DNA from 2 places in the Tatumella sp. UCD-D_suzukii genome. Region 1 is predicted to be linked to the other one. Evidence: predicted binding sites of a transcription regulator. Region 1 holds the regulator's gene; the other holds the start of a gene.
What was found. The regulator LexA, encoded in region 1, represses DNA repair genes until DNA is damaged. The targets are predictions, from matches to a motif close to TNCTGTATGTACATACAGNA.
Positions count from the first base shown of each region.

Region 2: a site for LexA is predicted at 6,240-6,259, ahead of dinB (DNA polymerase IV). Genes of this name have one in related genera too.

Region 1 covers NZ_JFJX01000001.1:24,460-40,547, reverse strand. Annotated here, with positions in the region: gene dusA (tRNA dihydrouridine(20/20a) synthase DusA) at 1-392, opposite strand, end outside; gene CG67_RS00185 (hypothetical protein) at 379-615, opposite strand; gene zur (zinc uptake transcriptional repressor Zur) at 662-1,180, shown strand; gene dinF (MATE family efflux transporter DinF) at 1,204-2,526, opposite strand; gene lexA (transcriptional repressor LexA) at 2,698-3,312, opposite strand; gene CG67_RS00165 (diacylglycerol kinase) at 3,409-3,786, opposite strand; gene plsB (glycerol-3-phosphate 1-O-acyltransferase PlsB) at 3,896-6,334, shown strand; gene ubiA (4-hydroxybenzoate octaprenyltransferase) at 6,400-7,284, opposite strand; gene ubiC (chorismate lyase) at 7,293-7,820, opposite strand; gene psiE (phosphate-starvation-inducible protein PsiE) at 7,978-8,403, opposite strand; gene CG67_RS00140 (YadA family autotransporter adhesin) at 8,969-11,032, shown strand; gene pgi (glucose-6-phosphate isomerase) at 11,391-13,037, opposite strand; gene CG67_RS00130 (sodium:proton antiporter) at 13,237-15,048, shown strand; lysine riboswitch at 15,100-15,297, shown strand; gene lysC (lysine-sensitive aspartokinase 3) at 15,387-16,088, shown strand, end outside.
Region 2 covers NZ_JFJX01000038.1:18,047-34,134, reverse strand. Annotated here, with positions in the region: gene mtnC (acireductone synthase) at 1-596, shown strand, start outside; gene CG67_RS07395 (acireductone dioxygenase) at 598-1,140, shown strand; gene mtnA (S-methyl-5-thioribose-1-phosphate isomerase) at 1,157-2,185, opposite strand; gene mtnK (S-methyl-5-thioribose kinase) at 2,301-3,500, shown strand; gene lpcA (D-sedoheptulose 7-phosphate isomerase) at 3,831-4,409, shown strand; gene CG67_RS07375 (class II glutamine amidotransferase) at 4,545-5,309, shown strand; gene dpaA (peptidoglycan meso-diaminopimelic acid protein amidase) at 5,283-6,023, opposite strand; gene dinB (DNA polymerase IV) at 6,291-7,346, shown strand; gene CG67_RS07360 (ABC transporter permease) at 7,514-8,518, opposite strand; gene CG67_RS07355 (sugar ABC transporter ATP-binding protein) at 8,515-10,020, opposite strand; gene pepD (beta-Ala-His dipeptidase) at 10,343-11,800, opposite strand; gene gpt (xanthine phosphoribosyltransferase) at 12,054-12,512, shown strand; gene frsA (esterase FrsA) at 12,619-13,863, shown strand; gene crl (sigma factor-binding protein Crl) at 13,922-14,308, shown strand; gene CG67_RS07325 (porin) at 14,372-15,478, opposite strand; gene proB (glutamate 5-kinase) at 15,711-16,088, shown strand, end outside.

The DNA of each region.
Region 1 (16,088 bases):
TCCCCCATCAGACAGGCTCCGAAACGACCATTCTGCACCCTGTCAGACGGACAGCCCACGTTCAGGTTGATTTCATCATAGCCCCGTTGTTCAGCCAGCCTGGCGCATTGTGCCAGAGCCGCAGGATCACTGCCTCCCAGCTGTAACGCCACCGGATGTTCCGCGTCGTTATACGCCAGGTAATCACCTTTACCATGAATGATCGCACCTGTTGTCACCATTTCAGTATACAGCAACGTTTGACCGGTCAGTTTACGGTGGAAATAACGGCAATGACGATCGGTCCAGTCGAGCATCGGCGCGACGGAAAAACGTCCGGCCGGATATTCAGGCGTTGCGGCCTGCGGTTGAGAGGTCGGGTGCGGGTAAGAGGTTTCTTTATTTTCGTGCATTTTTCTTCATATCATCAGGTAAAACAGCCCCCGTCATCACCCGGGAGTGGCAGGAAGGACTGAAAAAAGGGACAAAATCATGCGCTACTATAGCATAGAAAAACGGCAGTTCGGGGGTGACCGCAAAGCTTCCCCCCGGGCCACGAAGTAAAGGCAACCTGCAGGCAGCGAATGTCGCCCGCCGCCCTCCGCCATAGAGGATCAGCATTAACGCGCCAGCCATGCTAAGATAGCCCGTTACCGCAGATTATTCGTTGGAGAAAGCCATCATGCAACAGCAACTTCCCGCTCAGATCCTTGCCGAGGCGCAGAGCCTCTGCCTGAAACGTGGGGTACGTATGACACCCCAGCGCGCAGAAGTGTTACGTCTGATGGCCGAAGAACAAGGTGCGATCAGCGCCTATGACCTGCTGGATAAACTGCGGATCAGCGAGCCACAGGCCAAGCCACCGACAGTCTATCGTGCGCTGGATTTTCTGCTGGAACAGGGGTTTATTCACCGGGTGGCATCCAATAACAGCTATGTGGTGTGTCCGCACTTTGAACACCCGTCTCATACCTCTGTGATGCTGGTCTGCGATAACTGTGCTTCGGTGAGCGAACGTCATGCTGAAGGGGTGGAACATCTGATTGTCACCCAGGCAAAGCAGGCGGGTTTTGTTCTGCGCCACAGTGTGATTGAAGCCCATGGCTTGTGTGTGAAATGTGCAGAGATCGCGGCCTGTGATAATCAGGAGCAGTGCCAGCATGATCACAGCAGCGAAGTTAAAAAACGGGCAGGCCGCTAACTCCCCGTGAGTTCAGTGAAGGGTCAGTGATCAAACCAGGTTCCCCTGCGCTGATGTTGCTGCCAGCAGTGCCAAAGCGTGATCCCCCGCAATAGCATAAAGACACAGAGCGCCAGCCAGAGGCCGTGATTACCCAGCCAGGGAACGCTGCACAATGTCAGGCCATACCCTGCCGCGGCAATCGCCATACTGTTACGCATTTCCCGTCCGCGCGTGGCACCGATAAACAAACCATCCAGTAAATACCCGCCGACGCCTGCCAGAGGCAGAATAACCTGCCAGATCAGGTAGTGATCCGCCAGATGGCGAAGGGAAGGCAGTGAGGTCATCATCGCAATGATGTACTGCCCGGCCAGCGCATACACCAGCGAAAAGAGCAGTGCGACAATGCCTGCCTGACGGCAGGAGGCGCGCCAGACTTCATGCAGTTTTCCGGCTTCACGCGCCCCGTAGGCTTCTCCGGACACCGCCTCCACCGCATAGGCAAATCCATCCAGTGCATAGGCGGTAAACGTAAGAAACATCATCAGCAGTGCATTCACCGCAACGACCTGTGCTCCCATCCGGGCACCGATAAGAGTCAGGGAAGCAAAGCAGACCTGCAACAGTAACGTCCGCAGGAGAATATCGCGGTTCAGGCCCAGCAAACGTTTAATATCGCCACGCCAGCCCTCCAGCAGTAAACGTACCGATATCTTGCGCCGACGAAATACCTGCAACACCAGCAGAACACCGACCAGCAGCGAGACATATTCAGAGATCACTGTGGCCGCCGCTGCCCCCCGGACACCCAGATGCAGGTGCAGAACAAACCATACTTCCAGCAGAATATTGACCAGGTTACCGGCCACCAGCAGGATCACCGGAGCCCTGGCATACTGAACGCCCAGCAGCCAGCCAAGGAGCACCAGATTCGCAAAGGTCGCTGGCGCACTGAGCCAGCGCATACGGATAAACACACGAGCCTGTTCCAGCGTATCCGCATCACCGCCGATCACTCCGCTGGCCAGCTGGCTGACCGGGTCACGCACCACAATAAAGATGAGCCCGGCCACCAGACTGATGATCAGTGGCTGAGCCAGTGCCCTGGCAAGGGCGGCTGAATTTCCGGATCCCCATGCCTGAGCCGTCATCCCCGTCGTACTCATACGCAGGAAAAGCAGCAGCATAAACAGGAAGCTGGTGACCGTAGTACCGATGGCAACACCGCCCAGGTAGATAGCACTGTCCAGATGCCCGATCACCGCGGTATCCACCAGTCCCAGTAACGGAACCGTAATATTGGATAACACCATCGGTAATGCCAGTCGCCAGAGTTTTTTGTCGGTGGTATTCAAAAAGGACATGGATTTTCCTGACAGAGCACAGTGTCTCCGCCGGACGGGGAAAAGGTGACCGGCGGACGAACGCTGATAGCCGCAGAAGCAACTCAGCGTAGTGTATTAGGGTGCGGGGTCAATCTTAGCGACCGGAGTGACTCTCTGCCGGTCACCGGCTGACGGACAATCGCCCGTCAGTTACAGCCATTCTCCGTTACGAATAACACCCACGGCCAGCCCTTCCACCGTCAGGTTCTGTTCGCGGACATCCACCACAATCGGAGAAAATTCGCTGTTCTCAGGCAATAACTGTACCGTATTCCCCTGTTTTTTCCAGCGTTTCACGGTCACTTCGTCATCGATTCTGGCCACCACAACCTGCCCGTTACGGACATCCTGGGTTTTATGAACCGCCAGCAGGTCTCCGTCCAGGATACCGATATCTTTCATCGACATCCCGCTGACACGTAGCAGAAAATCAGCCCCCGGCTTAAACAGCCCGGGATCGACCTGATAGTGGCTTTCAATATGTTGCTGGGCCAGCAGAGGTTCGCCCGCAGCCACCCGGCCAATCAGAGGCAGACCTTCCGGCGTTTCTTCTTCCATCAGCAGGCGGATACCGCGTGAGGCTCCGGAGACAATCTCAATGACACCTTTACGTGCCAGGGCTTTCAGATGTTCTTCTGCCGCATTCGGGGAGCGAAAACCGAGGCGGGCAGCAATTTCCGCACGTGTCGGCGGCATACCCGTCTGTTGAATATGGTCGCGAATCAGGTCATAGACCTGCTGCTGCCTGCTGGTTAATGCTTTCATCCCGCCCCCTGGTTGTTTATACAGTCGCTGTGAGTATATACAGGTCTTTCGGAAATGAAAACCAAAAACCGTCATAAAACAAACAACTGTCGGTCATTATCCCGCCAGTGACCACCATTGCCAGAGCACACTTCCCCAGACAAACACCGCAAGCAGGATCGCCAGTAATACCGCGGCCGATCCCAGGTCTTTCGCCCGTCCGGATAAGGGGTGTATTTCCGGGCCCAGCCGATCGACCACGGCCTCTATCGCACTGTTGATAATTTCAACGATCATAATCAGCACCACCGAGCCAATCAGCAGAATACGTGAAACCGTATCCACATCCAGCCAGCCGGCAATGACGATGGCCACGATAGCCACCACGGTTTCCTGCCGGAAGGCCGCCTCATGCTGCCAGGCAGCCCGCAACCCCTGCCATGAATAGCCGCTCGCCTTCACCAGACGCCGCCATCCCGTTGTCCTTCCTGCCATTCGCCCGCTCTCCTGTTAATTTTCAATACTGCACCTGGTCACAGATCTTCTTTGCAGTTTCTGGTATGATTGCGCCGCTTTGCTATCAAAAGAGGCTCCGGATTTATCTATGTCAGGCTGGCGTAAACTTTATTATAAATTACTAAGTATTCCATTATCTTTGCTGGTAAAGAGCAAGGTGATCCCGGGTGATCCTGTGGCCGAACTCGGTCTGGACCCTACCCGCCCTATTATCTATGTATTTCCCTATGATTCCAAAGCAGATCTGCTGGCACTTCGTACCGAATGCCTGAAGCATGATCTGCCGGACCCTTTAGAACCTCTGGAAATCGACGGCAGTTTGCTACCGCGTCATGTCTTTATTCATGACGGCCCGCGGTTATTGCCTTATTTCACTCCGAACCAGGAAACCGTGAAAATTTTCCACGATTATCTGGATCTGCACAGGAATAATCCGGCGCTGGATGTTCAACTGGTGCCGGTGTCGGTAATGTTTGGCCGGGCGCCAGGCAAGGAAACTCAGGGGACGCAGACACCATTACTGCGTGAACTCAACGGATTACAGAAATTCTGTGCCATCCTCTGGCTGGGGCGGGATAGCTTTATCCGCTTCTCCCCGAAAATGTCCTTACGCCAGATGGCCGATGAACACGGTACCGACCAGTCGATTGCTCAGAAGCTTTCCCGGGTAGCTCATATTCATTTTTCCCGCCAGCGTCTGGCTGCTGTCGGTCCGCGTCTACCGGCCCGCCAGGATCTGTTCAACAAGCTGCTGCAATCCAAAGCGATTGCGAAAGCCGTTGAAGACGAGGCCCGCAGTAAGAAAATCTCTATCGAGATGGCCCGGAAAAATGCAGTAGCCATGATGGAAGAGATTGCGGCTGATTTCACCTACGAAGCTATCCGTATCACCGACCGCGTGATGGGCTGGTTGTGGAGTCGCTTGTATAAAGGGATCAATGTCAGTGGTGGCGAACGTATCCGTCAGTTAGCTCAGGACGGCCACGAGCTGGTCTATGTGCCCTGCCACCGCAGTCATATGGATTATCTGCTGCTCTCTTATGTCCTTTATCATCAGGGGCTGGTACCACCGCATATCGCGGCCGGCATCAACCTGAACTTCTGGCCTGCCGGTCCGATTTTCCGTCACCTGGGCGCGTTCTTCATCCGACGGACGTTTAAAGGCAATAAGCTCTATTCCACCGTTTTCCGTGAATATCTGGGTGAACTGTTCAGCCGTGGCTACTCGGTAGAATATTTTGTCGAAGGCGGCCGTTCCCGTACCGGGCGTCTGCTCGACCCGAAAACCGGCACACTGACGATGACACTGCAGGCGATGTTACGCGGAGGGAATCGTCCTATCACACTGGTACCTATCTATATTGGTTACGAGCATGTGATGGAAGTGGCCACTTACGCCAAAGAACTGCGCGGTGCGACCAAAGAGAAAGAGAGTCTGCTGCAGATGCTGCGCGGGCTACGCAAGCTGCGTAACCTGGGTCAGGGCTATGTGAACTTCGGCGAACCACTGCCGCTGGTCAATTACCTGAATACCCATGTCCCGGAATGGCGTGATTCTATCGACCCGATAGAATCACAGCGTCCGGCATGGATGACCCCGGTCGTCAATGATGTCGCACAGCAGATTATGGTCCGTATCAATAACGCCGGTGCTGCCAATGCCATGAACCTGTGTGTGACGGCATTACTGGCGTCACCACAGCGTTCCCTGACACGCGAACAATTGCTTGATCAACTGAGGTGTTATACCGGTTTATTGCGTAATGTTCCGTACTCTGAAGGCAGTACTGTGCCGGATATGAGCGTTGAAGACCTGCTTGACCATGCGATGAGCATGAATAAGTTCACCACCGAACAGGATAATATTGGCGACATTATTATTCTGCCGAAAGAGCAGGCGGTGCTGATGACCTACTACCGCAATAACATTCTGCACCTGCTGGTGATGCCATCCCTGATTGCTGCCATTATTCAGCAACACGGCACGCTGCATAAAGAAGAGTTATTGCGTCAGGTCTCCCTGATTTATCCGATGCTCAGGAGTGAATTATTCCTTCGCTGGGATAAAGAGCAGTTACCGGAAGTGCTGGACCGCCTGTGCGGAGAGCTGGTGAACCAGTCACTGATCACTCAGGACGGTGAACACTATTCTGTTCAGCCGGCACGCCATCGGGTGCTCGGCTTACTGGCCGCAGGGGTACGGGAGACGCTGCAACGCTACGCGATCACCTTTGCGATCCTCAATGCCAAACCGACGATTAACCGCGGAACGCTTGAGAAAGAAAGCCGTACTCTGGCACAACGTTTATCCGTACTTCACGGGATAAATGCGCCGGAGTTCTTCGACAAGGCAGTATTCACGGGGTTAGTACTCACTCTGCGTGATGAAGGCTATATCCGTGATAAAGATGATGCGGAACCGGAGAAAACCCGGGGAATGCGTCAGATATTGCTGGATCTGACGACCCGCGATGTTCGCCAGACGATTGAGAATGCTATTGAGTCTGAGGCGGAACCTTCAGCCTGATCCCTGTCCACTAAAAAAGGGCGTTCCTGAGGAACGCCCTTTTTTTTACCGCCAGACGATGACGCTTACATCAGATTAATAAAAGGCAGTGTGCTGAGTACCACACCGACAAAAATCACCAGTCCGACATAATTGTTATTCAGGAAGGCGCGGAAACAGGCCTGACGCTCCCGACCGATAGCCAGACGTTGCTGATAGATAAAGAAGCCAGCGGCGACCAGTAACGACAGATAATAGCAGCCATTCAGGTGCAATAACCGACCCGTCACGGCCAGCAGCGCCAGAGTCGCCACCTGCAGCCCGCCAATAATCAGGCAATCATATTTCCCGAACAGGATCGCGGTCGACTTCACCCCGATTTTAAGGTCATCATCGCGATCCACCATGGCATAGAAGGTATCGTAGGCCACTGTCCAGCAAACATTCGCCAGGAATACCAGCCAGCAGGAAAGAGGTAAGTCCCCACTCACTGCCATCCATGCCATCGGGATGGCCCAGCCAAAAGCCGCCCCCAGCACCACCTGCGGCAGATGGGTGTAGCGTTTCATAAAAGGATAAGCACTGGCCAGCAGGATGCCGCCCACCGAAAGCAGGATGGTCATACCACTCATGGTAAGCACCAACAGAAATGCCACCAGTACCAGTGCCACAAACAGACCTTTCGCTTCACGTTCGCTGATAAGCCCGGCAGGTAACGGGCGCTGACGCGTACGCTCTACATGGCCATCGACTTTCCGGTCAGCATAATCATTGATCACGCAACCTGCGGCACGCATCACAATCACGCCCAGCACAAAGACGACCAGAACCTTAAAAGGAGGCAATGTCCTTCCCGAGAGCCACAAAGCCCAGAGCGTCGGCCAGAGCAGCAACAGTGTTCCTATGGGTTTATCGATACGCATCAGGCGCTGATAGGCCTGGAATTTGGTGAGTTTTATGGTGTCCTGCACGGGGTTTGTTATCCTTTCGCCCGGGGTGTATACGGTGGTGAATGTGGTAAAAACATTTCTGTGAGTATCAGAGGTTTGCCTGAGAGCCGTAACAATGAATACCGTCCCCGGAGAGAGCCGCTGTACCCCGGGACAATAAAATCCCGGCTCAGTAAGGGAGAGGAAAACAGGTAACGTCCCAGCGGGGACTCACCAAGACTCATCAGGGATTTTTCCGGCCCGCTCAGGGTATCTTCCGGTAAAATAGTTCGCCCGGCCAGCCAGGGATGACCATCTCCGTACAGAATCACTTCGCGTAACCAGAATCGGGTCTCGTTATCAAAACCGGAATACCCGGATTCATGTCCGAGTAACGCCTGCCTGCCGACAAAACCTTCTCTGACCACTTTCACCGTCAGTTCGCGACAATAACGTTCCAGACGGACTGTCATCGACGTTTCTTCTGACAGCCAGTCAGATAACTCAGGAGTGAGTTTCGGAGAAGACAGCGGTAGCCACTGCAACTGATACAGCTTGCGCAATTCCTGTGCAGACATTGTTACTCTCAGAAAACCGGTTAATAACCCTCTGCGCTGCCGGAAATAAACACAGCGCATGTCAGGGCTGAACTATACCAGACTCATGCGAATGAAGCAGGGTGTTCTGTGTAAAGCCCCGGAAGTCCGGCCTGCCGGGGCGACAGGACGAACCGGCTTATTCCCGCTTCAGCCGTTTCGTATTGGCCAGCCATAAGGTAGCGACCAGAATCAGGATCGAACCGGAGTAGAATAACGTATCCAGCGGATCTTTATGGTCAACAATGATTAAACGAATGATGGCGGTGATGCCGATATAAATAAAATAGCGCAGCGGAAAATGGAAGCCTGACTGGAAATATTTCACGATCAGCGCAATAAACTCGAAGTACAGGAAGTAAATCACGATGCCTTCAATCAGCAGATACGAGGATGACTCTTCTCCCGTATGAAACAGCACATTGGCCAGGTGCAATGTTTCTTTGCCTAAGAAAATCGCCAGAATAACGGCCAGAATAATCAGACCAATATTTAATACCCACTGCAATACTGCAGCAATCAGGCTAGCCACGGTGGATTTAACGACCTTATTTGTGCTTTCCATTCTGTCCTCTGAATACCGTACTCCGGAGAGTGCATAATGCGACAACTGATAGTGATACCAGGCAGCTTATACTATTTCATTTCATTGTATTATTTATATCTTCTATCACCAAACTCTCCTCTCTGACCCTGTCGGATTGTGATGCTCTTTTCAATATCATATCAGTTAAAGAATCTTATCTGTGAAATCAGAGATTATCCTAAGCCAGGAGCATGAGCATGCCTGTAACGCAGTGAAGGTGCTTAATTAACTATTCGTAAAACAAGAAATTTCGTGGACGCCCTCGCACATACATTAAATATAATTATGCAAAAAAAATCACCAAAAACAACAAACACCTATCAATGACAGGAATTTAATAGGCCAAGCCAATTGTTAAATTGTTTTTATTTTGTTACATTCCTCCTGAAAAAATTAGCACCAATAATCAATAAAAATCTAAAAACTAAAATTTCACACTCAATGATGATGAGGGCATACCGGGTTATTTCTTAGCTTCCCATGTGATGCCGCTCATCTATTTTATTTCACTACGACCTTCGTTTGGTCATAACCGGATTATCTTATGTATAAGAAAAATAAGTTATCACTGCTTGTTCTTAGCCTTTTATCTTTCTCTATGAATGTTGCCTATGCAGATAGCACAGGCAATACGGCTACCGGAGATTCCAGCGTAGCCAATGGCACTAACAGCACTGCAACCGGACAAAATAGTAACGCGACCGGATACTCCAGCACCGCCACAGGGCAATCGAGTACAGCCAGTGGTTCAAGCAGTACTGCAACCGGTCAGGCAAGCTCAGCCACTGGACAGTCAAGTACAGCGACAGGACAGGCAAGTACTGCAAGTGGCCTTAACAGCGTAGCTATGGGTAATAAGAGCAATGCATCCGGCGACAATAGCCTTGCGACCGGATATGCGAGTAAAGCGACATCGCAGGGAAGTACCGCTACAGGTGCCAGCAGTATCGCTAGCGGGACAAATAGCACAGCCACCGGTGCTGCATCGTCTGCTACCGCAAATAATGCGGTTGCAAACGGTTTCAGAGCCAATGCAACAGGATCCCAGGCGACTGCGATTGGTTCCAACTCGACGGCCAGCACGACAAGCTCCACTGCTATTGGTTCCGGGAGTACCGCCAGTGCAGCTCAATCGGTCGCATTAGGTTCAAATTCAGTGGCTGATCGTGCTAATACGGTATCTGTGGGTAGCTCGGGGAGTGAACGTCAGGTTACCAATGTCGCTGCGGGGACTGCAGATACTGATGCTGTGAATGTCACTCAGTTAAATGAAAAGGCTGCCAGCACGTTAAGCGCAGCGAATTCCTATACTGATAGCTCCGCAGAAAAAACGTTAAGCGCGGCCAATACCTACACGGATAGCTCCGCAGAAAAAACGCTGAGCGCGGCCAATACGTACACAGATAATTCAGCCAAAAATACGCTGGACTCTGCTAATACGTACACAGATAACTCAGCGAAAAGTACCCTGAGTTCTGCCAATACGTACACGGATAACTCAGCGAAAAGTACCCTGAGCTCTGCCAATACGTACACAGACAGCTCAGCCAAAAACACGCTGAACTCTGCCAATACGTACACAGACAGTTCAGCCAAAAATACGCTGGACTCTGCCAATACGTACACAGACAGTTCAGCCAAAAACACGCTGAACTCTGCCAATACGTACACAGACAGTTCAGCCAAAAATACGCTGGACTCTGCCAATACGTACACAGACAGTTCAGCCAAAAACACGCTGAACTCTGCCAATACGTACACAGACAGTTCAGCCAAAAACACGCTGAACTCTGCCAATACGTACACAGATAATTCAGCCAAAAATACGCTGGACTCTGCCAATACGTACACAGATAACTCAGCCAAAAGTACCCTGAACTCTGCCAATACGTACACAGATAATTCAGCCAAAAATACGCTGGACTCTGCCAATACGTACACAGATAATTCAGCGAAAAGTACCCTGAACTCGGCTAATACGTACACGGATAACTCAGCCAAAAGTACCCTGAACTCGGCTAATACGTACACGGATAACTCAGCGAAAAATACCCTGAAGTCCGCCAATACGTACACAGACAGCTCGGCGAAAAGTACCCTGAGCTCGGCCAATACGTACACAGATAACTCAGCCAAAAATACGCTGAAATCGGCCAATACGTACACGGATAACTCAGCGAAAAGTACCCTGAACTCGGCTAATACGTACACGGATAACTCAGCCAAAAGCACTCTGAAATCCGCTAATGAGTACACGGATAATACAGCTGATAAAACACTGAATTCGGCTAATACTTATACGAACAGCCAGATTTCTTCAGTAAATTCACAAAATAATGAGAATTTTAAAAGGTTAAATAACGAAATTAATAAGACTAATAATCGATTAAATGCTGGTATTGCCGGAGTAACCGCAATTGCGTCTATTCCTTATCTGAATAACTATCACGTATCGTATGGTGTTGGTGCAGGTACTTACAGTAACGGACAGGCTATTGCCGGGGGTGTTCAGGTGAGAACCTCAGAAAGAACTGCGGTCAGAGTGAATATGTCCCTGGACTCATCTCATAACAGCGCGCTTGGTGTTGGCTTTGCAGGGGGGTGGTAAGTCACCGTCCTTGTAAGAGATAGTCTGACAGGATATATCAGAACACCTGCCTTACCTGGCAGGAATTGATCGGCAGATATAAAGAACCGTCCATATCGGACGGTTCTTTTACAACGATGATACGTCAATCTTACCTGCTGATGATTGGCTGTATGAGCGAAATCCTGAGAGATTCCGTCCCGCCGCTTGCCCCGTCACACGACAAAGTCACTCATCATTACATAGCCATAAAAATTTTCGGTCAGCGAGAATCATTACTGCGATAGAGTAATTAATATCACAATAATGAATCCGCGGCACGGCCGCAGGAACAAAAAAAGCGGCCCTGCGGCCGCTTCCTGTTTCGCATCTGCGTCACTTAACGCCAGTTTTTATAACGATTAATCAGGCCATTGGTCGAACTGTCATGACTGGTGACATCTTCGTTTCCGCTCAGTTCAGGCAGAATACGGTTCGCCAGTTGCTTACCAAGTTCCACACCCCACTGATCAAAACTGAAAATGTTCAGGATAGCGCCCTGAGTGAAGATCTTATGTTCATACAGCGCAATCAGCGCTCCCAGTGAATACGGGGTAATTTCACGCAGCAGCAGGGAGTTCGTCGGGCGGTTACCTTCAAATACTTTAAACGGCACGATATGGGCCACGTCCTGAGGCGCTTTACCGGCATCGGCGAACTCTTTTTCTACCTCATCACGGGATTTCCCGAAGGCCAGAGCTTCCGTCTGCGCAAAGAAGTTAGACAGTAATTTCGGGTGGTGATCGCTTAACGCATTATGGCTCACCGCCGGGGCGATAAAGTCACAAGGGATAGTCTTTGTCCCCTGATGGATCAGCTGATAAAACGCATGCTGGCCGTTGGTGCCTGGTTCACCCCAGATAATCGGTCCTGTCTGGTAATCTACCGCATGACCTTCACGGTCAACGTACTTACCGTTAGATTCCATATTCCCCTGCTGGAAGTAGGCCGCAAAACGGTGCATATACTGATCATAAGGCAGAATCGCTTCGGTTTCGGTACCAAAGAAATTGTTATACCAGATACCGATCAGTGCCAGCAGCACAGGGATATTCTTTTCTGCCGGGGTTTCTGCAAAGTGCTTATCCATCGCATGGGCACCTGCCAGCAGTTTTTCAAAGTTGTCATAGCCGACAGACAGGACAATCGACAGACCAATCGCCGACCACAGTGAATAACGACCGCCGACCCAGTCCCAGAACTCAAACATGTTAGCGGTATCGATACCGAATTCACCGACCGACTTGGCGTTAGTCGACAGCGCTGCAAAGTGGCTGGCGACATGCTTTTCATCCCCGGCACTGGCCAGGAACCAGTCACGGGCACTGTGCGCGTTGGTCATGGTTTCCTGAGTGGTAAAGGTTTTTGACGCCACCAGGAATAACGTTGTCTCAGGGTTCAGCGTTTTCAGGGTCTCCGCAATGTGCGTACCATCGACATTGGAGACAAAATGCATGTTGAGATGGTTTTTGTAAGGACGCAGTGCCTCTGTGACCATCAGTGGCCCCAGGTCGGACCCGCCGATACCAATGTTCACCACATCCGTGATCGCCTTACCGGTGTAACCTTTCCACTCTCCGCTGATAATGCGTTCAGAGAAGCTTTTCATTTTTGCCAATACCGCGTTGACTTCCGGCATCACATCTTTGCCATCCAGCAGGATTGGCGTATTACTGCGATTACGCAATGCGATGTGCAGAACGGCGCGATCTTCGGTGCGGTTAATTTTTTCGGCCGCAAACATGGCGGCAATCGCGCCATCCAGGTCAGTTTCTTTTGCCAGCGCCAGTAATTTGTCCAGCGTTTCGCCGGTGATACGGTTTTTTGAATAGTCCACCAGCAGCTGATCATCGAACGTGGCGGAAAATTTTGAGAAACGTTGCGGGTCACGGGCAAACAAATCAGCAATACTCACCGCTTTCATGTCAGAGAAATGCTGTTGTAACGCCTTCCATGCATCAGTTTGTGTCGGATTGATATTTTTCATAACAACACTCTTATTGATTAATGAATTCAGAATCTGGCTTTGACAACGCTTCACTTGTGCCAGGCTGACCCTGGCCATACATTGCCACAAAGTGAAGCTATGATTAAACAGAAACCCCGACGTCGCTTGCATTTACCAGCCAGCACGACGGATGATTACCCCCAGTATGACGACTCTTGCTGTTGAAAGGAAAACGTTTATGGCGTTATCGCCCCCGCTATTATTGGTTATTATAGGTCTCAGTTCACTGGCAGCCCAATGGCTGGCATGGTTACTGCGACTTCCCGCCATTCTGCCGTTACTGATTTTCGGGGTCCTGCTCGGGCCTGCGACTCATATACTACAACCGGATTTACTGTTCGGTAATTTGTTATTTCCCTTAGTATCACTATCAGTGGCCATCATTTTGTTCGAAGGTGCGCTAACCCTGAGGTTCAGTGAAATTCGCGGGCTGGGCGGCGTGGTACGCAACCTGGTGACCGTCGGTATGCTGATTACCTTTCTGGTCATCAGTATCGCCTGCCATCTGCTGTTGCACTTTTCGGCCGAATTGTCTGCACTGGTCGGGGCCGTTACGGTCGTGACCGGTCCGACCGTTATCGCCCCGTTAATGCGGGTGGTGCGGCCGAAGAATACCATCAATCAGGTGTTGCGCTGGGAGGGGATTATTATCGACCCGGTCGGGGCGATTTTTACCCTGCTGGTGTTTGAATTTATTGTGCTGCATCAGCAGGCTGGATCCTATTCACACCTGTTCATGACACTCGGAAAAACGGCAGGTGTCGGGTTAATCGCCGGCATTGTTGCCGGGTGGATCGTCGGTCTGGCACTGCGTAAAGTCTGGCTGCCTGGCTACCTGCAGAACTTTGCCGTACTGGCTATGATGCTGGGTGCCTTTGGTTTATCGAATGCCCTGGCGGATGAATCCGGCCTGCTCACGGTCACCGTGATGGGGATCTGGCTGGCCAATATGCGTGATGTCGACCTGACGGACATTATTGAGTTTAAAGAACAGCTTTCTGCCCTGCTGATTTCCGGGTTATTTATCATCCTGGCGGCTCGTCTGGATATCCATGCCTTAACCGGCATGGGCTGGCCGTTAGTCGGTGTGCTGCTGATAGTACAGTTTGTTGCACGACCACTCTGTATTACCGCCTCAACGACCGGTTCTTCTCTGAGCTGGCGCGACCGGTTATTGCTGTGCTGGATTGCCCCCCGCGGTATTGTCGCCGCAGCCGTCAGTTCGTTATTTGCGCTGACCCTGGCCAAAAATGGCTATCCCGGTGCAGATCGCTTAGTCACGGTCGTTTTTGCCATCATTATTGGTACCGTGGTGCTACAGAGTCTGACCAGTCTGCCGATCGCCCGCTGGCTACAGGTGCAGAAAAAACAGCCGCGGGGCGTGCTGATCATCGGGGCAAACAGTGTTGCCCGTGCTCTGGCACAGGCGTTACAGAAACAGGGGTTAGCGGTACAACTGACCGATAATGGCTGGGAAAATTATCGTCAGGCGCGGATGGATGGCCTGACGGCTTACTATGGCTATGCCTGGTCAGAACATGCGGAAAACTATCTGGACCTGAACATGACGTCACGGGTACTGGCCATGTCGTCAAACCGGCACCAGAATGCGCTGGCGGTCTATCATTTCAGTCACATTCTCGGTAAAGACAAGGTCTCTGCCGTGCGTTCAGGTAATACCCAGAGTGTCCGTGGTAAGCATGACAGGGAAAGCAGCCGCTTCCGCCGACAGGAAACCCTGTTCAGTCCGGAGTATACCTTTGGCCATCTCAGCCGCTTAATTTCTGCCGGAGCGACGATAAAAGCGACCCGACTGAATGAAAACTTCGGCTGGGAGGATTATCTCAATAAAAATCATGGGGTTATTCCCTTATTCAGCCTGAATGAAGAGAAAAAGCTGACGCCGATAGGCACGGGTCAACCGCCGGAGCTGCCTTGCACGCTGATTGCATTGGTAAAAAATGAGGAGATTCAGGCCGATAGCCGTTGACAGTCAGCCCATTACACGATATTTCTAAAGAAGTTCTTACGTATTGATGCGTAGACCAGAAGAGGCGCGCCGCCCAGGCAGTATGTCAGAGGATCCGTATCCGGTGACGGCATATCAGGGGGAGCGGCGCCGAGGCAACAAACATGCGGAGTGTTTGTTATGCCGACCACAGGGGCTGAATCCTCTGGGTTGTCACCGTAGCGTAGCGTTCGTGATGAATGTTTCACAAGGTGGGGCGCTTCTGGCTGACTCGTTGTTTAATGCTGCACCGGTCTGCCTGTATCCGCTCACCCTTGTGTCAAGCCTGAATTAAGACCCTGACTCGAGGTTGTATTTGCATGTCCCAATCCGCATTAATCGTTGCTAAATTTGGCGGAACCAGCGTTGCTGATTATGAAGCAATGAATCGTAGCGCTGATATTGTCCTGTCCCGGCCCGACGTAAAAGTTGTCGTTCTTTCAGCTTCTGCCGGCGTCACTAACCTGCTGGTTTCTCTGGCCGAAGGCCAACCTGACGACGAACGTCAGCATTTACTGAAAAACCTCGGTCAAATACAGTATGCCATTGCCAATCGCCTGCGATCGGCCGCAGTGATCCACACTGAAATCGAACGTATCATTGAAAATGTCGCTTTGCTGGCGGCAAAAGCCACCCACTCCCCTTGTGCAGAACTGACCGATGAAATAGTCAGTCACGGCGAGTTACTGTCCACCCTGCTGTTTACCGAAATTTTACGCGAGCGCGATGTGCCCGCGCAGTGGTTTGATGTCCGCAAGGTCATGAAAACCAATAATCATTTCGGGCGTGCCGAACCCAATATTGCCACACTGGCGGAGCTTGCTCAGTCCCTGCTCGTGCCCCTGGTCAATGATTCTCTGGTGATAACCCAGGGCTTTATTGGCTGTGAAGAAAACGGCCTGACGACGACCCTCGGCCGGGGCGGCAGTGATTATACCGCCGCATTACTCGGTGAAGCCTTACAGGCACGCCGCATCGATATCTGGACGGATGTGCCCGGAATTTATACCACCGACCCCCGC
Region 2 (16,088 bases), on a different contig from region 1:
ATCTGGAAAGCTATATCCGTAAAAATGCACAGGCACCGGAAGTGTCTCAGGCGCTGGAGAGTTTACGCCAGGAACTGGCTCAGCCGGAGGCCGGTACGGATCAGCTGATCGAAGCGTTATACCGGTTTATGGATGAAGACCGTAAGTCCACTGCCCTGAAAGCCCTGCAGGGCATGATCTGGCAGGACGGCTACGTTAACGGGAATTTTACCGGGCACCTCTATCCGGACGTTTTACCGGCCCTGAAACAATGGCAGGCTCAGGGGCTGACCCTATGTGTCTATTCCTCGGGTTCCGTGGCCGCACAGAAACTGCTGTTCGGTTACAGCGATGCCGGGGATATTACCGGGGTCTTCAGCGACTATTTTGATACCCATGTCGGTGCCAAGCGGGAAGAGCAATCCTACCGGAATATCGCCGGTAAGCTGGGGCTGCCGGGCGAAGACTTACTGTTTTTATCGGATATTCATCAGGAACTGGATGCCGCACGCGCGGCGGGCTGGAAAACCGTTCAGCTGATCCGCGGAGAGGCTGACCCGGAAAGCGTACATCCGGCGGTGAGCAGTTTTGAACAGATTACACCGGAGACCTTCTGAAATGAGTGCATTAACGATTTTTAGCGATAAAGACGCCAGCCAGCCGATCTGGCAGAGTGAAGATGCCGCGCAGATCCGTGAAAAACTGGCGCAACAGGATGTCCGTTTTGAGCGCTGGGCGGCCGACCGTGATTTAGGGGCCGACCCGACGCCGGAGACGGTACTTGAGGCCTATCAGCATGCGATTGATAAACTGGTGGCAGAAAAAGGTTATCAGAGCTGGGATGTGATCAGCATGCGTGCCAGCCATCCGGAGAAACAGGCATTACGCGAAAAATTTCTCTCTGAGCACACCCACGGTGAGGACGAGGTGCGCTTTTTTGTCGAAGGGGCAGGGTTGTTTTGCCTGCATCTGGACGGGCACGTGTATCAGATCCTGTGTGAGAAAAATGATCTGATCTCGGTCCCTGCAGGCACGCCTCACTGGTTCGATATGGGATCGGAACCCAACTTCACGGCTATCCGCATTTTTGATAATCCGGAAGGCTGGATCGCCCGCTTTACCGGCGATCCGATTGCCGAAAGTTACCCCCGGCTGGCCTGACCGGGATTGACCGGGGTCAGGCCGTCTGTGGCCGGAAAATGCCTTCGGCCACCTGCTCCGGCGTGATAAGCCCGGTATCCAGTACCCAGCCACTGATCAGCGCCGCAGGGGTGACATCAAAGGCCGGATTATGGACCCGGATATTCTCCGGTGCCCATTGTACGGCCCCGAAACTGCCGGCAACACCGGTCACTTCCGCGGCCGCTCTTTGCTCTATAGGAATATCTTTTCCTGACGGACAGTGACGATCCAGAGTGGTGTGCGGGGCAGCCACGTAAAACGGGATCCCATGATAGCGGGCCAGTACCGCCAGGCTGTAAGTGCCGATTTTATTGGCCACATCGCCGTTTGCCGCAATCCGGTCAGCACCGACCCAGATAGCATCGACCTGTCCGTCGGCCATCAGTGCCGCAGCCATGCTATCGGTGATCAGCTGGCAGGGAATACCGGATTCCGACAGTTCCCAGGCCGTCAGGCGTCCGCCCTGCAGCAGAGGACGGGTTTCACCTACCCAGACATGGGCCACTTTCCCCTGTTGCCAGCCACGGGTAATTACGCCCAGTGCGGTACCGACGCCGGCCGTAGCCAGGCCTCCGGTATTACAGTGCGTCAGAATACGGCTGCCCGCGGTGATCAGCGGCGTGCCGGCCTGCGCGATATTGTCACAAAGCTGCCTGTCTTCATCGACCAGACGCAATGCCTCACGGACCAGTGCGGTGACATAGTCTTCTGCCGCCAGCGCTTCCTGCATTCTGTCCAGATTATTCATCAGATTCACGGCCGTCGGACGGGCTGCCCGTAGCGTGAGTAATGAGTCCTGAAGGTCGGCACGTGACATTCCCTGCTCAGCCTGCAGGGCCAGCAGGAGTGAAGCCGAAAGGCCAATCAGTGGCGCTCCCCTGACACGTAAGGCATGGATATGGCTGACAAGCGCGTCGGTACTGCCGGCACTGAGCCAGTTTTTTTGTTGCGGAAGGGCCTGCTGGTCAAGGATCCAGAGCTGGTTATCAATCATTTTCAGGCTGGTCGTTTGCAGAGTTTGCATCAATATTATTTCCGGGTTGCTTCACTGAGGAATAGTATGCCAATATGCGGGGCAGAATAGAAGTGTAGACGTCTGAAAGGCTCAGGCGCAGAGAATAATAAGAGAGGAAAAGGCAATGTCACAATACCGAACCTTCACCGCCACAGATGCTGTGGAATACGCCAGGCAGTTTTCCGGGCTGGAAAATCCGGAACAACTGACAGAAGCGCTGGAAGTGGGGGACGGTAACCTGAATCTGGTGTTTAAAATTCTGGATCAGCAAGGTAAAAGTCGTGTCATTGTCAAACAGGCCCTTCCTTATGTGCGTTGTGTCGGTGAGTCCTGGCCGCTGACCCTTGACCGTGCCCGGCTGGAAGCAGAAACGCTGATTGAGCATTATAAATACAGTCCTGAGCATACGGTCCGTGTGACCCATCTTGATGCCAGCCTGGCGGTGATGGTGATGGAAGACCTCTCTGAATATCACATCTGGCGAGGGGAGCTGGTGGCGGGTAAATCCTATCCGCAGGCGGCCCGGCAACTGGGGCATTACCTGGCCAGTGTCCTGTTTTCTACCTCTGATTTCGCCCTGCATCCTCATGAAAAAAAGGCGCAGGTCGCACGCTTTATCAATACGGAAATGTGCGAAATTACCGAGGATTTGTTCTTTAACGATCCTTACATTGAGCATCCGCGTAATGATTATCCGCAGGCTCTCGAACCGTTAGTGGCCTCACTGCGGGAAGATGCTGAATTGCGCATTGCCGTTGCGGAACTGAAACACCGTTTTCTGACCCATGCTGAAGCCCTGCTGCACGGAGATATTCACACCGGCTCGGTTTTTGTGACCGACAGCGGACTGAAAGCCATCGATGCGGAATTCGGTTATTACGGTCCGATGGGCTTTGACCTCGGCACCGCGATGGGGAATTTACTGCTGAACTACTGCGGCGTCCCCGGCCTGCTGGCCCCGAGAGAAGCGGCGGAAGCCAGGGACCAGCGTCTGGCTGAGATCATTACGTTGTGGCAGACCTTCAGTGATGAATTCCTGACACGCAGCCAGCAGTCCACCCGCGATGTTGCGCTGGCGGTGCCGGGGTATGCACAGAAGTTTCTGCAGAAAGTCTGGTGTGATGCTATCGGGTTCTGCGGGACTGAATTGATCCGCCGTACGGTCGGCATGTCTCATGTTGCCGATATCAGTCACATTGAAGACGATATGATGCGCACCGACTGTCTGCGCCATGCCATCACGCTGGGACGTACTCTGATTCTGGCAGCAGGCCATATCAGTGATGCCGAATCACTCGTCGCCCGAATCCGTCAGGTAGCCTGATCAGCAGGTCATGCCACACTCGTGGCATGACCCCGTAACAGAACACTGGCACAGACGCAGATACGTCTGAAGCAACAGCCTTCGTTTACCTGCCCGTCATTCCATCGTGATAACGCCGCCACGTGGGCTTCCGCTATGGCTCACTGCCACGAACGCATACCGGACAGACTAAGACCCGACAAACCCTGAAACAGGGGGGAACGGGGAATATCTCATGGTTAAGACGGGATCCGTATAACACAGTGTGCAGGATCCTGTGACAGAGGCTTGCGCTGCCCGACGATTGGGCTACACTGGCGGCGTTAATTTTCCGATGTAAGGACATCCCCTATGTACCAGGATATTATTCGTTCAGAACTGAATGAAGCCGCAGAAACGCTTAATGCCTTCCTGAAAGATGAAAACAATATTCATGCCATTCAGCAGGCGGCGACGCTGCTGGCTGACAGTTTCAAAGCTGGCGGAAAGGTACTCTCTTGCGGCAATGGTGGTTCTCACTGTGATGCAATGCATTTCGCTGAAGAACTGACCGGACGCTACCGTGAGAACCGTCCGGGGTATCCGGCGATTGCGATTTCGGATGTCAGTCATATTTCCTGCGTCAGTAATGACTTCGGCTATGATTATGTTTTTTCTCGGTATACCGAAGCCGTCGGTCGCCAGGGGGATGTGCTGTTAGGTATTTCCACCTCCGGAAACTCCGCCAATATTATTAAAGCGATTGAAGCTGCCCGCAGCCGGGGGATGAAAGTGATCACCCTGACCGGAAAAGATGGCGGCAAAATGGCCGGCAGTGCCGATGTGGAAATTCGTGTCCCGCATTTTGGTTTTGCTGATCGGATCCAGGAAATACACATTAAAATTATTCATATTTTGATTTTGCTGATCGAAAAAGAGATGGAAAAATAATCAGCGCACACCTTTCCCGAAAAATACGCAGGCAGGCGGGCTATGGTGACTTGCCAGACCGCTGACTGCGTGTTATTTCTTTGGGTTATTACGGCTAAAAACGCCGGACCATGGGATTGTGAGAGGTGATAACTGATGTGTGAATTGCTCGGGATGAGCGCCAACATACCTACGGATATCTGTTTCAGTTTTTCCGGGCTCGTGCAGCGCGGGGGAGGCACCGGGCCGCACAAAGATGGCTGGGGCATTACTTTTTATGAAGGTAAAGGGTGCCGCACTTTTAAAGACCCGCTTCCCAGTATTCACTCGCCGATAGCCAGACTGGTGCAGGAATATCCTATCAAATCACATTCCGTAGTGGCGCATATTCGTCAGGCAAATCGCGGAAATGTCTCGCTGGAAAATACTCATCCTTTCACCCGTGAGCTCTGGGGGCGTCACTGGACTTATGCTCATAACGGGCAACTCAGTGACTATGAGGACCTGGATACGGGGTCCTTCCGGCCGGTCGGGGAAACCGACAGTGAAAAAGCTTTTTGCTGGATCCTGCATAAACTGGCCACGCGTTATCCGGAGCCTCCGGAAGACTGGCCGGCGATGTTCCGTTATATTGCGACACTGGCGGCGGAGCTGAAAGAGAAAGGGGTCTTTAATATGCTGCTGTCAGACGGCCGTTATCTGATGGCATATTGTTCCACTCATCTTCACTGGATCACCCGGCGTGCGCCCTTTGGTAAAGCCACCTTACTGGATCAGGATGTTGAAATTGATTTTCAGCAGCACACGACACCTCAGGACATCGTCAGTGTGGTGGCGACACAGCCATTAACCGGCAATGAAACCTGGCACAAAATTGTGCCAGGAGAGTGGGTATTATTTTGTCTTGGTGAGCGTCAGTAAGGTCTTTGAGTCAGTCTCACTGTTGCCGCTGAACGGATTTTTTCGAACCACATACCGGCCGTTTTCTACCGTCACTGAAGGCGGCTGTTGATGTTGCAGGAAGTAGTCGTAGCCCGGTTTCAGCTGTTGCCAGAAACTGTAATACGCTGAATCCTGATGCCGCTGCATATTTTGTGCTGTCATACGGAACGGAAAAATATCCACTTCAACTTCGGACTGCCCATTGCGCAGGGCGGCATTCACAAAGTCATAAATCTGCTCCATATAGGCGTTGGTCATGGCATAACAGCCAATCGACACACAGTTACCATGGATCATCAGATATTTACCGCTGTAACCATTGTCGCGATCATACTGGTTCGGAAAGCCGATGTTGATGGCCCGGTAAAAATGGCTGTCGGGATTCAGCTGATCCAGCTTTACTGAGTAAAACCCTTCCGGACTTTTAAAATCACCCTCCACGCGTTTCGGACCCAGCCCGCCGGAAAACTTACAGATTTTGAAACTGTTCAGTAAACGGTATTCGTTACCGACTTTACCGTATAAATCGAGTGTCCGTTCTTCCTTAAAGATCTGAATAAATACCGGCGTCCCCAAAAGCTGCTGAGTGAGCGGTTTACTCACGGGGGGCAACAGGCTGACGGAGTTCTGAGACGCGGCCAGACAATATGCCGGGAGTAAAAACATCGCAAGTAAGAGTGCGATTTTACGCATGCTGCAAATACCTTGAAAATGAGGGTGGAAAAGAACGTAACTTCGTTTATCGTGCAGATATCCACGGTGCGGCGAAGACTCAGCGCAACATTAGCACTGTCTGTCTTTTTAGCAAGAGAACGGTGAAGATATTTATCAGTTACGCTCTGTGATAGTGACCCTCCATACAAAAGGAGGGGGGCGTCCGTAACGGTACTTCACCGTGATTGATCTTTACACTGATTATTTATACAGTATTGATGTTTCTTTTCTGCGGAGCCGTCACCCATGCGTAAAATCATTCATGTCGATATGGACTGTTTTTATGCTGCGGTCGAAATGCGGGATAACCCGTCGTTACGCGACATCCCCCTGGCCATCGGTGGCAGTCGTGAGCGACGGGGAGTTATCAGTACGGCAAACTACCTTGCCCGGCAATATGGTGTGCGCAGTGCCATGCCGACCGCGACCGCACTGAAACTTTGTCCCTCCCTGACCTTAGTGCCCGGGCGTTTTGATGTCTATAAAGATGTGTCGGCCCATCTCCGGCAGATATTTTCGCGCTATACCTCACTGATTGAGCCGCTCTCTCTGGATGAAGCCTATCTGGATGTCACCCATTGCACGCACTTTCGCGGGTCAGCCACGCTGATTGCGGAGGATATTCGTCAGGCCATCCGTCAGGAATTGAAACTGACCGCTTCTGCCGGTATTGCTCCGGTGAAATTTCTGGCGAAAATCGCCTCTGATCTGAATAAGCCGGACGGTCAGTATGTGATCACGCCGGCCGGTATGGATAACTTCGTTTATAGCCTGGCTCTGGAGAAAATTCCTGGCGTTGGCCAGGTTTCTGCCAGAAAGCTTGCTGATATGGGGCTGAAGACCTGTGCGGATGTCCGGCAGACCGACCTGGCCCTGCTTCTGAAACGGTTCGGCAAGTTTGGCAGGGCGTTATGGGAACGAAGCCACGGTATTGATGAACGCGAAATCGTGGTTGACCGGCTACGTAAATCGGTCGGTGTTGAAACCACGCTGGCACAGGACATTGATCAGTGGGAGCAATGCCTGGAGGTGCTGGAGAGACTCTATCCCGAACTGGAAAGACGTCTGAGGAATGTCCGACCGGATCTGCGGATACTGCGTCAGGGTGTGAAGCTCCGGTTTTCCGACTTTCAGCAAACCACCCGTGAGCATGTCTGGTCTGTTCTGAATAAAGAAGACCTGCTGACGATCGCCTATGAAACCTGGCAGCAACGCCGGGCAGGCAGAGGGGTGAGGCTGGTGGGATTACATGTGACCTTACCGGAACCGGACACCGGGCGGCAATTACAGCTAACGTTGTGACTGACCCTGCTATAGGCCATCGCCGGAGCCCTTTCTGTATCAGGCGTCAACAGGGCAGGTTGTGCTTGCGGGCGGAGAATACCGTCAGGGGCAAGGATATGCCGGACGGCCACAGGGCGGCACGTCCGGTGACAGACCGGGAAGACTGAGGCGCTTCCCGGCGGGGATCAGGCTTGTCGTCCCCGGAAGTAGGTCAACGCCAGGGCCAGCGCAAGTACCAGCCCCTTAATGATATCCATGGCGTAGTAAGGCACGGACAGCATCACCAGACCATTCTGTAATACGCCCAGGATAATGGCGCCAATCAGAGTCCCCAGTGCATTCGGCTTACCGGAACCTGCCAGTGACAGGCCAATCCAGGCGGCTGCCACCGCATCCATCAGATAACCACTGCCGGCATTGACCTGTGACGATCCAATTCTTGAGGCCAGCAGGATCCCGCCTAACCCTGCCAGTAAAGAGGCCAGCAGATAGGCGATGACCCGATAGCGGGTCGTACGGATCCCGGATAAGCGGGCCGCTTCAGGGTTTCCGCCGAGCGCATACATTCTGCGACCGTGTTTGGTCAGAGAGAGGCCAATCTGTGTCAGGATCGTCACCACCAGCATAATGATCACGATCCCCGGGATCTCGCCCAGCCAGTTAAAATTCGCCGGAATGATCCCTTCAGCCATATCACCGCTCGGCATCACCATATTCTGGGTAATCGACCCCCCAAAGCTGTAAGTCATTGCGACCCCCTGGACAACAAACAGGGTCGCCAGTGTGGCCAGCATATCCGGAATTCGCAGCACAACAATCAGGAAACTATTGAACAGTCCGACCAGCAGACAAAGCGCCAGGGTGATAATGATTGCCGTCGCCGTGCCATAGCCATGCCAGACAAACATCGAGATCACCAGCGTATTTGCCAGTGAAGCGGTGGATCCCACGGAAAGGTCAAAGCCACCGACGGTCAGCGAGATTGCTACCGCCATCGCGATCACCGTTACAATAGCGATAGAGCGCAGAATGTTCAGCAGATTATCGGGTTCCAGAAAGCCATCGGCGGTCAGCCCGAAGCCTGCCAGAAGCAGTACGACGGTCAGCAGCATGCCCCACTTATACAGGAAATCGAATAACCGGTGATGCCATGCCGGGGATGAAGTTAATGAGTTAGGGTTGCTGCTCACGCAGGGGTACCTCCGGTTGAATAAAGCAATAATAATTCTTCGCTGGCCTGTTTGCCGTCTATTTCGGCGACAATCCTGCCATCCCACAAAACACAAATACGGTCACACAGCCCGACCAGTTCGGCAAACTCACCGGACGCATAAATAATACCTTTACCTTCCCTGGCAAGTTCATCCACCAGCAGGAAGAGATCCGACTTCGCTTTTACGTCGACACCTTTGGTCGGCTCATCGAAAATTAAAAGGTCAGATCCGCTGGCCAGCCATTTTCCGATGGCGACCTTCTGCTGATTACCGCCGGAAAGACGACGTAATACCTGCTCAGGACCGCGGCTGCGAACGGATAATTTACCAATGATCTCCTGTGCCCATTTCACCGACTGCCTCACGCTGAAGAAGCCATAGCGGGAAAAACGATCATCGGCAGCAGCGGAAAGATTCATGGCAATATTTTCATCAATAAAAATACCTTCTTTCCGGCGTTCTTCGGGCACCAGCGCGATCCCTGCCGTGACCGAATGATAAGGCGATTTGGGTTTCCAGGGTTTCCCGTGCAGACGACCGGTTTTCAGGCGGCTTTTAGTGGCCCCGAACAACGCCTTACACAGCTCAGTTTTACCGGCCCCGGCCAGCCCCGCGATCCCCAGAATCTCCCCTTTATGTAATGTCAGGTCGATATCCTGCAGCAGCTTGTGGTCATGTAAGCCTTCAACCCTGAGTAATTCTTCTGCAGTATGAGGAGGGCGGCGCGGAGGGTACAGGTCGGTCAGGGTATGGCCTGTCATCTTCTCGACGATCTGCTCCCCGCTCAGGGCATTCATCGGGCAGGTCCCGATTAATTTCCCATCCCGCAGAACCGTCAGCTGGTCACAGATACTTTTCAGTTCGTGAATACGGTGAGAAATAAACACGATCCCGATCCCCTGTTGCTGCAGATGACGTACGACCCGGAATAACTGCTCGCTTTCATGCTGGTCCAGCGGTGCCGTCGGTTCATCCAGGATCAGGAAACGACAATCATGGGAAAGCGCCCTGGCCAGTAAAATCTGCTGTTTTTCTGCCAGTGAGCATCGCTCAACCGGCTGACGCAGATCGAGGGTGACATTCAGTTGTTCCAGTAAGGCCGCAGCCTTGCGATAGACCTCTTTTCGTCGATAGAGATGACCGGCATCCGCCATACTGTCCAGCATGATGTTTTCAGCAACACTGAGCGCAGGCACTAATCCGTTATCCACTTCCTGCTGTACCAGATGGATCCCGGCACTTTTTGCCTGACGCGGACTGCGGATGTTCAGGGGCTGCCCGTCCATCAGGATTTCGCCCTGGTAATGGTGATGGGCTCCTGACAATACTGCCATCAGGGTCGACTTTCCGGCTCCGTTAGCGCCGGTCAGTGCATGCACTGAATGGCCTTCAATAGAAAAATCGACATTATCCAGTGCGGCGAACCCGGCAAAATTAATCGAGATATTGCGCATCTCGAGGCGATGAGCTTCAGCCATAGTTATGTCACTACCTGGTTAGTTATTGCTACGGAAATTTCCCTGGCGGGCTTCTGTTGCCCTTATCATCGGGCAGGCAGGGGGCATAAGCTACCATAAAAGACATTTAGCCATCCAGAAGTCTGTCTATATAAGTCGAAAACCCCGGTGATGGCTAACGTAGCAGTTTAAGACGTTGCACTGAACTCAAGATATAGCGATAAATGCTGACGTCCTGATCTGTCGTGATACTTAGTGCGTTACGGAAGGTCGGAAGCGGATGAAGGCCGGGATGAAAAAAACCAGAGCACAGGGCTCTGGTTTTCTGAGAGGAACGGGACCGTTATTTGACAGGAACTTCTTTCAATAGTCCGGTCAGTAACTTCCAGTAAAGATCAACACTGCCGATATGTACCTGTTCATCCGGGGAGTGTGGCCCGGTGATGGTCGGTCCGATAGACACCATATCTAAGTGCGGGTACGGTTTTTTAAATAACCCGCATTCCAGACCTGCGTGGATCACCTGGATATCGGGCATTTTACCGAACAGAGACTGATAAATTTCACGGGTTCTGGCCATAATCGGTGAATCTTTATCCGGTTCCCAGCCCGGGTAGCTGCCTGAAGCTTCAGTCGTGGCACCGGCAAGCTCACCCAGCGATGTCAGTGTATCGACAACGTACTCTTTTCCGCTATCAATCAGTGAACGGATCAGGCTCAGGATTTCAGCATGAGAATCATTCAGGCTGACGATACCGACGTTCAGGGAGGTTTCGACGACGCCGGGAACGACATCAGAAAAACGAACAACGCCGTTCGGTGTGGCATTTAGTAATCGCAGAAACGTATCGCGGCTGTTCCGGGTCAGGGCTGCGTGCTGGCTGTCGGCCGTTTCGGTCAGCAGAACAACATTTTCATCCTTCGGACCGGCTTCATTTTTCAGTAACTGACGGGCAGCATTCACGGCCTGTTCAAACTCTGCCTGTTGTGACGGGCTGAACGCGACAGTGGCGACGGCTTCACGCGGAATAGCATTACGCAGAGTACCGCCGTTAAAGCCGAGTAGCTGGTAATTAACGCTTTTTGACAGGGTGACCAGAACACGGGCTAATAATTTGTTTGCGTTACCCAGGCCCATATGAATATTGGCACCGGAATGTCCGCCACGTAGTCCTTTCAGAGTCAGCGAGACCTGAACGCTGCCTTCCGCCAGGGGTTCACGCTGTACCGGCAGTGTCGTGACGGCATCAATACCCCCGGCACAGCCCATATAGATCTCACCTTCTTCTTCAGAGTCGGTATTGATCAGAATATCGGCCTGTAACCAGTTTGCCTGCAGTCCGAAAGCACCTTCCATGCCGGCTTCTTCGGTCATGGTCAGCAGCACTTCCAGCGGACCATGCTCGACACTGTCGTCGGCCAGAACGGCCAGCGCCGAAGCCATACCAATACCATTATCGGCCCCCAGGGTGGTTCCCCGGGCTTTCAGCCACTCACCGTCGATATAAGGCTGGATAGGGTCGGTGGTGAAGTCGTGGACGGTATCATTATTTTTCTGTGGCACCATATCGAGGTGAGCCTGCAGTGCGACCGGGGTACGGTTTTCCATGCCCGGAGTTGCCGCTTTACGGATAAGAATATTGCCCACGGCATCACGTTCATTCCACAGACCGCGCTCATTTGCCCAGGCCAGAATATGTTGTGCCAGAGCTTCTTCATGATAAGAGGGATGCGGGATGGAACAGATGGTTGCAAAAATATCCCACAAAGGCTGCGGGCTGAGCTTAGACAGTTCTGACATGATTCAGTCTCCTGTGCTGGCGCCGGAAAAAGTAAAAACCGGCAGGAAAAGGGTTAAGAAAAGCGAAAACAGAGGCTTTCGGCATACATTCAGAATACCACTGTTTACAGGCCGGAGGACGTACCGGGCAGGAAAAAAAGCCTCCGGAGGCAGCGGATGCTGGTTTTTAGCTCATCATATCCTTATAATCCCGCGCAAACTTTTTCACCTTGCACTTAAATTAGGCTTTTTTAATGGCCGGGGTTCCTAAAAAATGAGCGAAAAATACGTTGTCACCTGGGATATGCTACAGATCCATGCCCGTACCCTCGCCAGGCGTTTACTGCCGGTAGACCAGTGGACAGGCATCATTGCTGTCAGCCGTGGTGGCCTGGTTCCTGCAGCACTGCTGGCTCGTGAATTGGGGATCCGTCATGTCGATACGGTCTGTATTTCCAGTTACGACCATGATCATCAGCGCGAGATGAAAGTCGTCAAACGTGCAGAAGGTGACGGGGAAGGTTTCATTGTCATCGATGACCTGGTGGATACCGGCGGTACCGCGAAAGCTATCCGCGAAATGTATTCCAAAGCGCATTTTGTGACCATTTTTGCCAAACCGGCGGGCCGTCCGTTAGTGGACGATTATGTGATCGATATCCCTCAGAATACCTGGATTGAACAGCCCTGGGACATGGGCGTGGCTTATATTCCGCCTATCGTAGAAGACTGAGTTAGCTTTAAGTAGCATCCGCCTGACCGGATGCTACTTTCTTTTCCCCTCGTTATCGTTCTTCAGGTACACTCACTCATCATCTTCCGGTTCCGGAGTTATGAGCATGCAGACGAAAAATCTGAGTGAAGAACTGTTTAAACCCCGCTTTGAACACCCTGAAACTTCCGCATTAGTCCGCCGCATTTCCGGCAGAGTCCCGGGTTCCGGCGCATTTCCTGATACCCGATCGCCACATTGCTGGTACCGGACATTAACGCCTTTACTCTGGAGCTGGCGCGGAGTTTCACCGATAGAAATTAATGAGGTGTTATCACGGATTGCTGCCAGTACACTTGCCAGAACTAACGAACAATTGCTGGATACCGTTCGGGGCTACCGGAACGGTAACTGGATTTATGAATGGTCTGTGCAGGCGGCCCGATGGCAGGAGAAGGCGAAGTTAAAGACGGGCGACCTGGCCGGGCAGTCCTGGCTGCATGCGGCGAATCTGTTCAGTATAGCGGCGTATCCGCACCTGAACGAAGATGAGCTTGCCGATCAGGCCCGGGTACTGGCGTACCGGGCGTATGAACAGGCAACAACCTGCCTGAAAGGGGAACTGCGCCCTTTAAAATTTCGCGTGGATGACGGTAAAACCGTTGATGCTTTCCTGCATCTTCCGGAACAGGGGAATGGCCCGTTTCCGACGGTGCTGGTCTGCGGAGGCCTGGATACATTACAGCTCGACTATTTCCGTCTGTTCCATGACTATCTGGCCCCGAGAGGCATGGCGATGTTAACCCTGGATATGCCTTCGGTAGGTTACAGCGTCCGCTGGCGGCTGACGCAGGATACCAGCATGTTACATCAGCAGGTCTTGAAACAGCTTGCAGAGGTCCCCTGGATAGATCATCGCAGGGTAGGTTTATGGGGACAACGCTTCGGTGCTAACGTTGCGGTTCGCCTGGCGTATCTTGAAAGCGGATTACTCCGTGCGATAGCCTGCCATTCGCCCATCGTCCATTGCCTGCTGACTCAGGAGCCACTGCAACGCAAAGTTCCTGATATGTTCCTGGATATTCTGGCCAGCAGGATGGGGAAAAATGTCCGGGATAATCAGACTCTGGCGACGGAAATCAGCGCCTATTCCTTAAAAAACCAGGGATTACTGGGGCGCCGGACCCCGGTGCCGATGTTATCAGCCTTCCGTAAAAATGATTTCTACAGCCCGGAGGAGGAATCTCAGTTAATCGTTAATTCTTCCGTGCAGGGGAAACTCTTGCGTATACCGGCGTTGCCGGCCATGAAGTCGCTGGCGGGCACTCTGGAGCAAATCAGTGACTGGCTCGAAAAGCAACTCAAAAGATAAGTTGCGATTATTGTCAGGTTTGTTAAAAATTAATTTATCTTATTAAGGAGGATCAGTTATGACATTACCTGGCGGACATTCCAGGGGGCGCATTTTAAAGCGATTGCATGAGTTAGGCCCTTACCTCCGGGAGGATAAGTGCGGTACTGACCGCTTCTTTTTTGATTGTCTGGCAGTCTGTGTCAATGTAAAACCGGCACCGGATAAAAGAGAATTCTGGGGATGGTGGCTGACGCTGGAGGCAAAAGAAACACATTTTGCTTATCACTATGCGTTCGGACTTTTTGATAAAGAAGGCCACTGGCAGGAAATGCCGGTTAAAAAGGACGAAGATAAAGCCAGTGTTGAAAAAACATTGCAGGCTTTCTTTCAGCGGCTCGAAGCCCTGCTGGCACAACAGGATATTACCCTGGTACCGGCAGAAGGGGTGGTCAAGCCGGTCTGACCGGGAATTAAATGAACAAAGGGACAGCGCTTTTGCCTGTCCCTTTGTTTTATCTTCGGGTTATCAGAACTGATATGTCAGGCCTAATGCCACAATGTTATCGGTATTCAGTGACAGGCGGTTATCGTTATTCAGGCGGTTAATTTTATAGTCCACAAACGCTGACATATTTTTGTTGAAGTAGTAAGTGGCTCCGGCATCGATGTATTTTACTAAATCCACGTCCCCGATCCCGTTCTCTATATTCTTCCCTTTCGTCTGCACATATCCCAGTGAAGGACGCAGACCGTTTTCGAACTGATACTGTGCTACCAGCTCAATATTTTGTGCTGTGTTCGCCGCACCGGTGACTTTAGTCCCGGTCAGGCGGTTAGTCCCGCTGATCGGAGTCATATTGCTGGTCTGGGTATAGATAGCCGCCAGGTAAATCTGGTTCGCATCATATTTAATACCGGTCCCCCAGGAGGTGGCTTTATCGCCATGACCATAGCTGGCTGCTTCCTGACTTTGGGTACGGTCAGAGCTGGTGGCGGCCCCCATCAGGCTGATCCCGGTATCTGCAATCCGGTACCCGAGAGAGGCACCGAAACCGTCACCATTCTGGCGGGTAATATCGGTGCGTGAGTTCGCAGTGTTGTCATCATTTTTACCCTGATACTGGACGGCAAAACGTAATCCGTCCACCAGACCGAAGAAATCGGTGTTTCTCCAGGTCAGCAGGCCGGTGGAACGCTGAGTCATATAGTTATCCGAGCGTGCAGTACCGTCACCGCCGAACTCCGGGAACATATCGGTCCAGGCTTCCACATCATATAACACACCATAATTCCGGCCGTAGTCGATAGAACCCAGGGTCGGGTTACGGAGACCGGCAAAACCGAGGCGGGTTTTGTTACCATTGCTGGCATCACTGCCTTCTGAATTCTTCAGGCTGTACTGATATTCCCACTGCCCATAGCCGGTCAGCTGATCATTAATCCGGGTCTGGCCCTTAAAACCCAGCCTGGCGTAAGACTGGTCTCCGTCGGAGCTATTGTTGTCGGTGATGTAATGTTCAGCTTTTACCTTGCCATAGAAATCCAGCTGATTACCGTCTTTGTTATACACTTCAGCAGCATGGCTGACTGACGTCAGGCTGCATAATAAGAGTGCTAACGTACTTTTTTTCATTGTCCGGTATCCCCGTTATCAAAGTATTTTATTCAAAATTGTGAAAGCGCAGCCTCGTTTTACTGGAGAACAGTGAACGATTTATGACAGAGCGCCATTTAATGAAAAAAATGAAAACAGTGATTTCATCGCCCTCCCGGCGTTATCTGCTGATAAGCGCAGATAAAGGGTTGGATTCCGCGGCGACACCTGATAAAAGGGAAGTTTGTTTAATATATAAATGGCAGGAAATATGAGTGGCAGTCAGACCCTTGTGGTCAAATTGGGAACCAGCGTGCTCACCGGGGGATCCCGCCGGTTAGATCGCGCACATATCCTGGAACTGGTCCGGCAGTGTTCGCAGGCGATTAACGCCGGCCACCGGATAGTTATTGTGACCTCAGGCGCGATTGCCGCCGGGCGAGAGCATCTGGGATACCCCGAACTGCCCCCCACCATCGCCTCTAAGCAGCTGCTGGCCGCCGTGGGTCAGAGTCAGTTGATCCGTGTCTGGGAACAACTGTTTGGTATTTACGGGCTCCATGTCGGACAGATGCTGCTGACCCGTGCCGATATGGAAGATCGTGAACGTTTCCTGAATGCGCACGATATGCTGCATGCATTGCTTGAT